DNA from 3 places in the Verrucosispora sp. SN26_14.1 genome. Region 2 is predicted to be linked to each of the others. Evidence: riboswitches for the same ligand, from Rfam matches in the RefSeq annotation. Region 2 holds a riboswitch; each other region holds the start of a gene.
What was found. Region 2 has a riboswitch for cobalamin ahead of bluB (5,6-dimethylbenzimidazole synthase). Riboswitches for the same ligand answer to the same signal wherever they lie in the genome.
Positions count from the first base shown of each region.

Region 1 (3,268 bases), on a different contig from region 2:
CCAGGTCCGGGGCGGTGCAGCCGACCACCGCGGTCATCGTGGCCGGCAGCCCGGCGGTCGCGGCGGCCACCGCCTCCAGGTCGGACGCGTGGAACGTCCGGCCGTTGACGAAGATCACGTCCTTCGCGCGGCCGGTCACACAGAGCCGGCCGGCGCGCTGGAAGCCCAGGTCACCGGTGCGCAGCCAGCCGTCCACGAAGGTCTCCCGGCTGGCCTGCGGATCCCGGTGGTAGCCGCGCGCCACGTTCGGGCCGCGTACCTCGACCAGGCCCACCCGCTCCTCGGGCAGCGGACGGTGTAGTTCGTCGACGACGCGTACCTCGCAGCCGGGCACGGGGTGTCCCAGGTCCATCAGCTCCACCGCGTGCGTACCCGGCGCGGTGCTCACCGCCCGGCCCTGGCTCAGCGCGGCACGGTCCAGCACCAGCGGCGCGGCGACCTCCCCGGGCGGCGGGAAGGTCACCGCGAGGGTCGCCTCCGCCAGGCCGTACACCGGTCGCAGGGCGGCCGGGGCGAGCCCGGTCGGGCGGACGTGCGTCAGGAAGGCCCGCCACACCGTGGGGGAGATGGGCTCCGCGCCCACCACCACGCACCGGACGCGGCTCAGGTCGAGCGTGGCGAGAAGATCCGTCGGGACCCGGCGGACCGCCAGCGCCAGCGCGAAGTTCGCCGCCGAGAGCAGGGTCGCGCGATGCCGGTGGGCGGCGGTGAACCACAGTGCCGGGCGCTTGGCGAACGCCATCGGAGGTACGCGGACCTGCGTGCACCCGATGGCCAGCGGGGTCAGGTGGGTGCCGATCAACCCCATGTCGTGGAAGTACGGCATCCAGGTGACCAGCACGTCGTCCGGTCCGGCGCCGCTGGCCAGCCGGGACTGCTCCACATTGGCCAGCACGTTGGCGTGGGTCAGCTCCACCCCGCGCGGCGTGCCGGTGCTGCCGGAGGAGAACTGGAGGAACGCCACGTCGTCGGGGTCGGCGGCGAACGACTCCTCCAGCGGGGGGCTGGTACGCAGGTCGGCCAGCCGCAGCACCAGGCCCGCCAGCCCGTCGGCGACCGCCCCGGTGGCGTCGTCCACCACGGTCACCGCGTCGGCGAGCAGCTCGCGCACCGCCCGTACCCGGGCCGGTTCGGGCGGCAGCGGCACCGGGACCAGCCCGGCGGCGAGCGCCCCCCAGAACAGCGGCTGGAAGTCGTCGCCGGCGTCGGCGACCAGGATCACCGGGGTGCCGGGGATCACGCCGGCCGCCCGGTAGCCGCCCGCCACCCGCAGCGACTCGTCCCGCAACTGCCGCACGGTGACGGTGCGCTCGGTGCCGTCCTCGCGAACGTGCACGACCACCTGGTCGGGTGCGCGATCTGCGGCCTGGACGAGGACGTCGAGCAGTGTCCGTCGGTCGCCGGGTCCGGCCGCAGTCTGCACGCGACGATGCTAGTGGGCATGATCGAGTACCCGGCCGACGGTCGCCGGGATGCCCGTCATCTGACACGCGACACGCCCGGCACAGCATCTGGTGTTGCCATCTCCGCACCGCACCCATATATGGTGTGCCCCGTAGCTGGTTCGACCGCCGCTCCACGGCGGTCGAGGCAAGAGGGAACCCGGTGTGAATCCGGGACTGCCCCGCAGCGGTGAGTGGGAACGACCGCCGTCATCACGCACTGGACCCGCCAGGTCTGGGAAGCGACGGCCAGTAGGCGCGAGCATCAGGCCCACGAGTCCGAAGACCTGCCAGCGCGCCGCACGCGACGTGTGCGGCGGTCGAAGGCCGCGTGGGACGGCCGACGCCAGGAGCTGGTCGTCACGGCAGCAGTGCCGTCGGCAGACCGGCGGCGTCCTCCCGCGCGGACCCGACGATCTCGGGGACAGGCGTGAGGAGGGGAACATGACGGTGACCCAGGAGCAGGCGGGGCCGGAGCAACGCCGGCACGTCATGCAGGTCCGCAAGCGGAACGGCGACACCGAGCCGGTGGACGTCAACAAGATCGTCAAGGCGGTCGAGCGGTGGGTCGCCGACCTGGACGAGATCGACCCGCTGCGGGTGGCGACGAAGACCATCAGCGGGCTGTACGACGGCGCGACCACGGCCGAGATGGACAAGCTCTCCATCCAGACCGCGGCCGAACTGATCGGTGAGGAGCCGCAGTACTCGAAGCTGGCGGCCCGACTGCTGGCCGCGTACGTGGACAAGGAGGTCCGCGGACAGCAGGTGGCCAGCTTCAGCCAGTCCATCCGGTACGCACACGGCCTGGGCCTGATCGGCGACGACACCGCCGCGTTCGTGGCCCGCAACGCCCGCAAGCTGGACGACGCCGTCGACCCGGCGGGGGACCTGCGCTTCGAGTACTTCGGCCTGCGCACCGTCGCCGACCGGTACCTGCTGCGGCACCCGCAGACCCGGCTCGTGGTGGAGACGCCGCAGTACTGGCTGCTGCGGGTCGCCTGCGGCCTGTCCCAGACGCCCGGCGAGGCGATCGGCTTCTACCGGCTGATGTCCAGCCTGGCCTACCTGCCCAGCTCGCCGACGCTGTTCAACTCCGGCACCCGGCACACGCAGATGTCCTCGTGCTTCCTGGTCGACTCGCCGCGCGACGAGCTCGACTCCATCTACGAGCGCTACCACCAGGTCGCGAAGCTGTCCAAGTTCTCCGGTGGCATCGGCATCTCCTGGTCCCGGGTGCGCGGTCGGGGCGCCCTGATCCGGGGCACCAACGGCAGGTCGAACGGCATCGTGCCGTTCCTCAAGACACTGGACGCCGGGGTGGCCGCGGTCAACCAGGGCGGCCGTCGCAAGGGCGCGGCCTGCGTCTACCTCGAACCGTGGCACCCGGACGTGGAGGAGTTCCTCGAACTGCGGGACAACACCGGCGAGGAGTCCCGGCGTACGCACAACCTGAACCTCGCCAACTGGATTCCGGACGAGTTCATGCGCCGGGTCGAGGCGGACGGCGACTGGTCGCTGGTCGACCCGTCGGACGCCCCCGAGCTGCCCGACCTGTTCGGTGAGGCGTTCGACGAGGCGTACCGCGCGGCGGAGAAGAAGGCGGTCAAGACCGTCAAGGCCCGAGACCTGTACGGCCGGATGATGCGGACGCTCGCGCAGACCGGCAACGGGTGGATGACCTTCAAGGACGCCTCGAACCGGCTCTCCAACCAGACCGGTGCCCCGGGCAACACCATCCACCTGTCGAACCTCTGCACCGAGATCCTGGAGGTCAACGACGACGCCGAGACGGCGGTCTGCAACCTCGGGTCGGTCAACCTGGG
Region 1 is NZ_SISL01000376.1:16-3,283, forward strand. Features, by position in the region: partial or broken gene EYA84_RS24790 (AMP-binding protein) at 1-1,423, opposite strand, end outside; cobalamin riboswitch at 1,544-1,752, shown strand; gene EYA84_RS24795 (ribonucleoside-diphosphate reductase subunit alpha) at 1,887-3,268, shown strand, end outside.
Region 1: linked by a shared signal. The riboswitch ahead of EYA84_RS24795 (ribonucleoside-diphosphate reductase subunit alpha) and the one ahead of bluB (5,6-dimethylbenzimidazole synthase) in region 2 are both predicted to bind cobalamin.

Region 2 (3,268 bases):
CGGCGGCGACCAGGCCCTCCCGCGACCCGTAGTGCTTGATGATGAGCGACTGCGAGACTCCCGCGCGCTCCGCCACCTGCTTGAGCGACGCGGCCGCCGGCCACTGTTCGCCGAAGAGTTCCAGGGCCGTGTCCCGAATGATCGCCTTGGCGGTGCGATCCTCGGGTGCATACATGTTCACCACAGTAGCAATCCCGGCGTTCGCTGCGAACGGGCCGGCAGTGCCACCGGCGTCAGGTCAGTGCCCCGGCCATCCGCCGCACTCCTTCGGCGACCAGTTCGGGGGTGGTGCCGAGGTTGAATCGCGCGTGTCCCGCTCCCCCGGTGCCGAAGACGGGGCCGGGACTGAGCGCCACCCGGCCGCGTTCGAGGAAAGTCGCGGCGGGGTCGTCACCGAGACCGAGGGCGCGGCAGTCGAGCCAGGCCAGATAGGTGCCCTCGCCAGGGCGGTATCGGACCGCGGGAAGGTGTTCGGCGAGTAGCCGGGCGAGGAGACGACGGTTCTCGTCGAGATCGGCCAGGAGGGCGTCGAGCCAATCGCCGCCGTCCCGCAGGGCGGCGACGTGGGCCAGCACTCCGACATGGCTGGGGCTCTCGTTGACCCAGGCGGGGATGCGGGCGAGATCGTCGACCGCGGCGGGTCCGGCGACGGCGACGGCGGCCTTGAGACCGGCGAGGTTCCACGCCTTGGACGCGGAGATCACCGAGAAGCCGTTCTCGGCGCCCGGCACGCTCAGGTACGGCGTGAACCTCGCCCCGGCCAGCACCAGCGGCGCGTGGATCTCGTCGACCACCACACGCACACCATGTCGGTCCGCCAGTGCGGCGACCTCGGCGAGTTCGTCGGCGGTGTGCACGCTGCCGGTCGGGTTGTGCGGGCTGCACAGCAGGTACGCGGGCCGGGAGCCACGACGTGCCGCGCGCCGGAACGCGTCGTCCAGGACCGTCATGTCGATCCGGCCGTCCGCGCCGAGCGGGGCCTCTTCGATGGGGCGACCGGTACGCCCCACCACCTGGTAGAACGGCGCGTAGACCGGGCAGTTGACCACGACAGCGTCCGTCCGGCCGCAGATCACGTCGAGGACCTCGACGATGCCGCTCATCACGTCCGGGACCATCGTGGTGCGGTCCACGGCGATGCCGTCGAAGTCCCAGCGGTCGCGGGCGAAGTTGGCGAGCGCCTCGGCGTAGGCGGTGCCGGCGGGGTAGCCCGTGTCACCACGTCGGACGGCCTCGATGATCGCGTCGACGACCGGCCCGGCCAGCGGCGCGTCCAGCTCCGCCACGAACATCGGCAGCACGTCGCCCGGGTGGGCGCGCCACTTCTCGCTCGTCCGCTTCCGGAGCTGATCGAGGGTGAGCTGCCGCAGGGGCGTGGTCTCGGAGGTCACGACACCGAGACTAGTGACTCGATCTTCCGGCAGCGCCGACGGACGACGGTGTCCGGTAGGGTGCTCGGCGGCACGAACTGTTGCGAGGTGCCCCGCCGGTGGTGGGGAGAATCGGGAAGCCGGTGAGAGTCCGGCACGGGCCCGCCGCGGTGACCGGGGAGCTGCCGCCCACGCGCGTCACGCGCAGCCACTGGCCCGGCTCGGGCCGGGAAGGCGGGCGGTGAGGTGACGATCCGGAAGTCCGAAGACCGGCCTCGCGCCTGGTTGCCCTGCCGTGAGGGCAGGGCCTGGAGCGCAGCGGGAGCCTGCCCATGTTCGACGATGTGTACGAGGTCATCCACGCCCGCCGGGACGTACGGGGCGAGTTCACCGGCGCGCCGATCCCGGCCGAGGTCCTCGATCGGGTGCTGGCCGCCGCGCATGCCGCGCCCAGCGTCGGCCTGTCGCAGCCGTGGGACTTCATCCTGGTCCGCGATCCTGGGTTGCGGGCGGAGTTCCACCGCCACGTGCAGCAGGAACGGGACGTCTTCGCCGCCGGTCTGCACGGGGAGGAGGCGCGCCGGTTCAGCCGGATCAAGATCGACGGGGTGTTGGAGTCGACGCTCTCCGTCGTGGTGACGTACGACCCGGACCGGGGGTCCCCGACGGTGCTGGGTCGGCACGCCATCGCCGACGCCGGCCTGTACTCGGTGTGCCTGGCGATCCAGAATCTGTGGCTGGCGGCCACGGCCGAGCGGCTCGGCGTGGGGTGGGTCTCGTTCTACCGGGAGCCGTTCGTGCGGGACCTGCTGCGGATCCCGGCGGGTGTCCGCCCGGTGGCCTGGCTGTGCCTGGGTCCGGTCACCCACCTGGAGCAGGTGCCGGACCTGGAGCGACACGGCTGGCGGCAGCGCCGTCCCTGGCAGGCAGCGGTGCACCGGGACCGGTGGGAGCCGTCGGACCACTGACCCCGGGTACGCGTCAGCCGGGGGCGAGGAGGCAGAACTCGTTGCCTTCCGGGTCGGCCATGACCGTCCACGGGAGATCGTCGCGGCCCACGTCCACGGTGGTGGCGCCCAGGGCCCGCAGCCTGTCCACCTCGACCTGCGGGTCGTCACCGGGATACGGGCGGACGTCGAGGTGGACCCGGTTCCAGCCGGTCTTCGCGTCGGGCGTGCGGAGGAAGTGCAGGTACGGGCCCACGTCGGCGGCGGAGCGCAGGACCGCTGCGCGGTCGGTGATGTCGTGCAGACGCCAGTCCGTGGCGGTGCTCCAGAAGTCGGCCATGGCGCGCGGGTCCGCGCAGTCGACCACGACGGCGGCGACCGGTCCGACGTCCTGGAGCGTCGGCCGGGGTTCCAGGACGCAGAACTCGTTGCCCTCCGGGTCGGCCATCACCGTCCACGGGACGTCGCCCTGACCCACGTCGGCGGGGGTGGCGCCGAGTTCCTTCAGACGCGCGACCGTCGCGGCGTGATGGTCCGCCGAGGTGGTGGCGAGGTCGAGGTGTACCCGGTTCTTCGCCGTCTTGGGTTCTGCGGAGACGACGAGGTCGACGAAGACGGCGACCGGGTCGGGATAGTCGACACCCTCGGGTTCGAGGTTGGTGACGCCTGGCTCCTCGCTGGAGATCCCCCAACCGAGCGCCGCCGCCCAGAAACCGCCCAGCGCGGAGTCGTCCCGGGCCTTCATGTTGATCTGCACGAGTCGCGTTGCCATCCGGCGATGCTAGCGGCATCGCGAAACGAATTCGATTTACTTGATGCCAGTCGATACACCTCCGTGAAGTTTCGGAATTCACGCCCGACTTGTCCGTATTAGAGCTTTATCGTGTCCCTGCGTGACAGCACGCCAACGGGGATGCACGAGGAGGACAAGTTGACTGGACCGACAGGGAT
Region 2 is NZ_SISL01000112.1:8,338-11,605, forward strand. Features, by position in the region: gene EYA84_RS13065 (TetR/AcrR family transcriptional regulator) at 1-175, opposite strand, end outside; gene EYA84_RS13070 (MalY/PatB family protein) at 234-1,391, opposite strand; cobalamin riboswitch at 1,460-1,663, shown strand; gene bluB (5,6-dimethylbenzimidazole synthase) at 1,703-2,338, shown strand; gene EYA84_RS13080 (VOC family protein) at 2,352-3,089, opposite strand; gene EYA84_RS13085 (SipW-dependent-type signal peptide-containing protein) at 3,249-3,268, shown strand, end outside.

Region 3 (3,268 bases), on a different contig from region 2:
GCGGACCTCGGTGCGTACCGCCAACGAGCCGGTGTAACCGCGCAGCGCCAACCCCTCCTCCCAGCGCCGGGCCAGCGAGAACGCCCGGACGAAGACCGCGCCGGCCTGCCCGGCCAGCGACCGGTAGGTGCTGGCCCAGGTCCGGTAACCCAGCCGGGCCGCCTGGGCCTGCCGCACCGCGTGCACACTCTCCAGCAGCAGGAACAGCATCCGATAGATCAGCGCGGCCACCTCGGTGACCGCGCTGGGCACCCCGAGACGCTGGAGCCGGGGCAGCACGTCGGCCAGCGGCGTGGTGGCGGCGAACAGCAGCAGGCAGAGCAGCGCGGCGCAGGCCCGACCGGCGGTCGTGGCGGCCGTCACCAGCCCCTCCGGCGCCCACCGGAACTGTGTCGGACCGGAGACCGCCACCAGCATCGGCACCGAGCCGGTCAGGATGAACAGCAACGGCGTCCGGGCCACCCGCACCAGCAGACGCGGCGGAAGCGCCGCCGGCCCGAGCAACGCCACCGCTGCGGTCAGGCCCACCACCAGGGCGCCCGGCCACGGCGGCAGGAGCAGGGCGCAGCCCAACAGCCCCAGGGCCAACAGAGCCTTCTCCGCCGGGTGGCGACGTCGCCAGGGGCTGGCGTACGCCGCCACGTCCAACGCGAGCACTAGTCGGTGGTCTTCTCCCCGGTCGCGGACTGCTCGCCACGCAGCCGCTGCCGGGTCCGGGCCACCCCGAAGTAATAGCCGAGGAACCCGGCACCGAGGGCGGCCTGAAGCGCGAACAACGCCGACTCGATCTCACCCGACGGCGGTTCGTAGATCGAACTGAACCACGGCTCGTAGTCGGGATGGTCGTTGACGATCGCCTCCTCGGCGAGGGCGTCGGCACCGGCGAACGGCTCCTCGCCGCTGCCGAGCCCCAGCACCAGCGGCGCCACCGCCAACGCCACCACGGCGAGCAGCAACAACAGGTTGGTCCGGCCGAACGACTTCACGCCACCGCTCCCTGGGTCGTCGGGGCCGGACGGCGCAGGATGCCGAGCCGGCGGAGTTCCTGCGGGCTCACCCGGACCAGCAGCCGGACCACCAGGACCGTGAGCAGCCCCTCGCTGATCGCCAGCGGGATCTGGGTGACCGCGAAGATGGACCCGAACTTGGCCAGCGCGCCGACGAAGCCCGAATCCGGATCCGGGAAGGCCAGCGCGAGCTGCGCGCTGGTCACGCAGTACGTCGCCAGGTCGGCCAGGGCAGCGGCGAAGAACACCGAGATGCCGAGGCCGCCACCGAACCGGCGGATCAGCGCGTACACGCCGAAGGCCACCCAGGGGCCGACGATGGCCATCGAGAAGACGTTCGCGCCGAGCGTGCTCAACCCGCCGTGCGCCAGGAGGAGCGCCTGGAACAGCAACACGATCGTGCCGAGCACACTCATCACCGGTGCCCGGAACAGGATCGCGCCGAGACCCACACCCGTCGGATGGGAACAGGAGCCGGTCACCGAAGGGATCTTCAGCGCCGACAGGACGAAGGTGAACGCCCCGGCCGCGCCGAGCAACAGCTTCGCGTCGGGGTTCGCGCGGACCTGCTGGACCAGGTTGCGCGCACCGTGGATGACGAACGGTGTCGAGACCGCGAACCATGCCGCCGCCTGCACCGGTGGTAGGTAGCCCTCAGCGATGTGCATGAGTCGACCTCCCCTTCCAACACCTCGTGGACGAGATCACATGTCGGGGTCGGTCTCCTGGCTCCCGGATCGTCGCGTACTCCGGCCTTCCCAGGTCCTCCACGGACCCAGTGGCGTACAAGTCGGAGTGAACTCCCCGGTCACAGTGGCGAGGGCCGCGCCGGTATCACACCGGCTTCCCGTTACCGCGACGGCGCGACGTTATCCGTTCCGCACACCGACGCACAAGACTCGTCGATGCCACCGCGACCGTACGCGGGTGAAGAGTGCCGTTTGTCACGACGATTCACGGGTAGACGCCAGATCCGTTGCGAGAAGGGGCCGACCGGTTGGACGAGAACGAGTTCATCGACTCCGTGGCGCACCGCACCGGCGCGTCGACGGAGCAGGCGACCGCCATCGCGCGCGCCACCCTGACCACGCTCGCCGAGCGGATCGACGGCGGCGAGGCACGGGACCTGGCCGACCGACTCCCGGAAGGGCTGCGGGCGTACACGTTCGCGCCCAGCGAGACCGCCGAACGCTTCGGGCTCGACGTGTTCGTCGACCGCGTCGGCGGCCGTGCCGACGTCGATCCCGACCTGGCCGAGGCCGGCATCCGGGCGGTCCTGGACACCATTCGAGGTGACGTCGCCCCCGCCGACCACGACGACGTCATCGCGAACCTGCCGGCCGAACTGTGGCAGGTGGCCAACCCGGCGCCGTCGTACGACGCGCAGCGCGACCGCGGCTAGCGGGTCACCGCCCGGTCAGGTGGGGCGCCGGCTCCACGTACACCGGCAGATGGTGCCCGGCCCTGGCACAGAAGAGGGCGACCTCGTACGCCATGTCCCCCACCTCCGCCGAGCCGTCGATACCGACGGTGAGGATCGCCCCGTTGCCGGTGGTGGCGTGGAACAGGAACGCCCGCGACATCTGCACCACCACCTGGTGCAGCTCACCCTCACCGCACAATCGGGCGGCGGCCAGACCGAGCGCCTGGAGCCCACAGACCACACTGGACAGTTCCTCGGCGATCTCCTCGTCGATGCCCCGCGAGGCCCCCAGCATGATGCCGTCCGGGGAGAGCACCACCGCGAACTTGGCGCCGGGCACCCGATCCACGATGTCGTCGAGCGCGTCGTTGAGGTTCTCGGCGGTGACCAGGGCATGGGTCATAAGGGCGCTGTCCTCTCGTCGAAACTCCTACGTTCGTACCAGAGAAGACGCGGCCTCAGGAGCCCACTGGTGGCCCGATCCTGTTCTCTGATCCCCCTAACGTACGACGACGCTGGTCACCCTAATCGGACGGGTCGGACGTCCCGGTCACACCGGGAATCCCTCTTCTGACCGACGGTGACACCCGCTCAGGACGACGGCACCGGACCCCGCAACCCCACCAGGCCGGGCACGGCGACACGACCCAGTTCGGCACCGCTGGTCGGGTCGAGCCACCGCACCGCCGACGGCCCACCCACATAGAGACGGCCACCGTCGGGGCCGAGGACGAGACCGGTGACGGGGGCGTCGACCGGTCGTTCGGCGACGACCCGCAGACCGACCGCATCCACCGTACGCAGCACACCGGCCCCGCCGAGGAAGAGCCGATCGTGG
Region 3 is NZ_SISL01000066.1:4,194-7,461, forward strand. Features, by position in the region: gene cbiQ (cobalt ECF transporter T component CbiQ) at 1-657, opposite strand, end outside; gene EYA84_RS09370 (energy-coupling factor ABC transporter substrate-binding protein) at 657-986, opposite strand; gene EYA84_RS09375 (energy-coupling factor ABC transporter permease) at 983-1,675, opposite strand; cobalamin riboswitch at 1,705-1,910, opposite strand; gene EYA84_RS09380 (DUF2267 domain-containing protein) at 2,005-2,409, shown strand; gene EYA84_RS09385 (roadblock/LC7 domain-containing protein) at 2,414-2,833, opposite strand; gene EYA84_RS09390 (YncE family protein) at 3,022-3,268, opposite strand, start outside.
Region 3: linked by a shared signal. The riboswitch ahead of EYA84_RS09375 (energy-coupling factor ABC transporter permease) and the one ahead of bluB (5,6-dimethylbenzimidazole synthase) in region 2 are both predicted to bind cobalamin.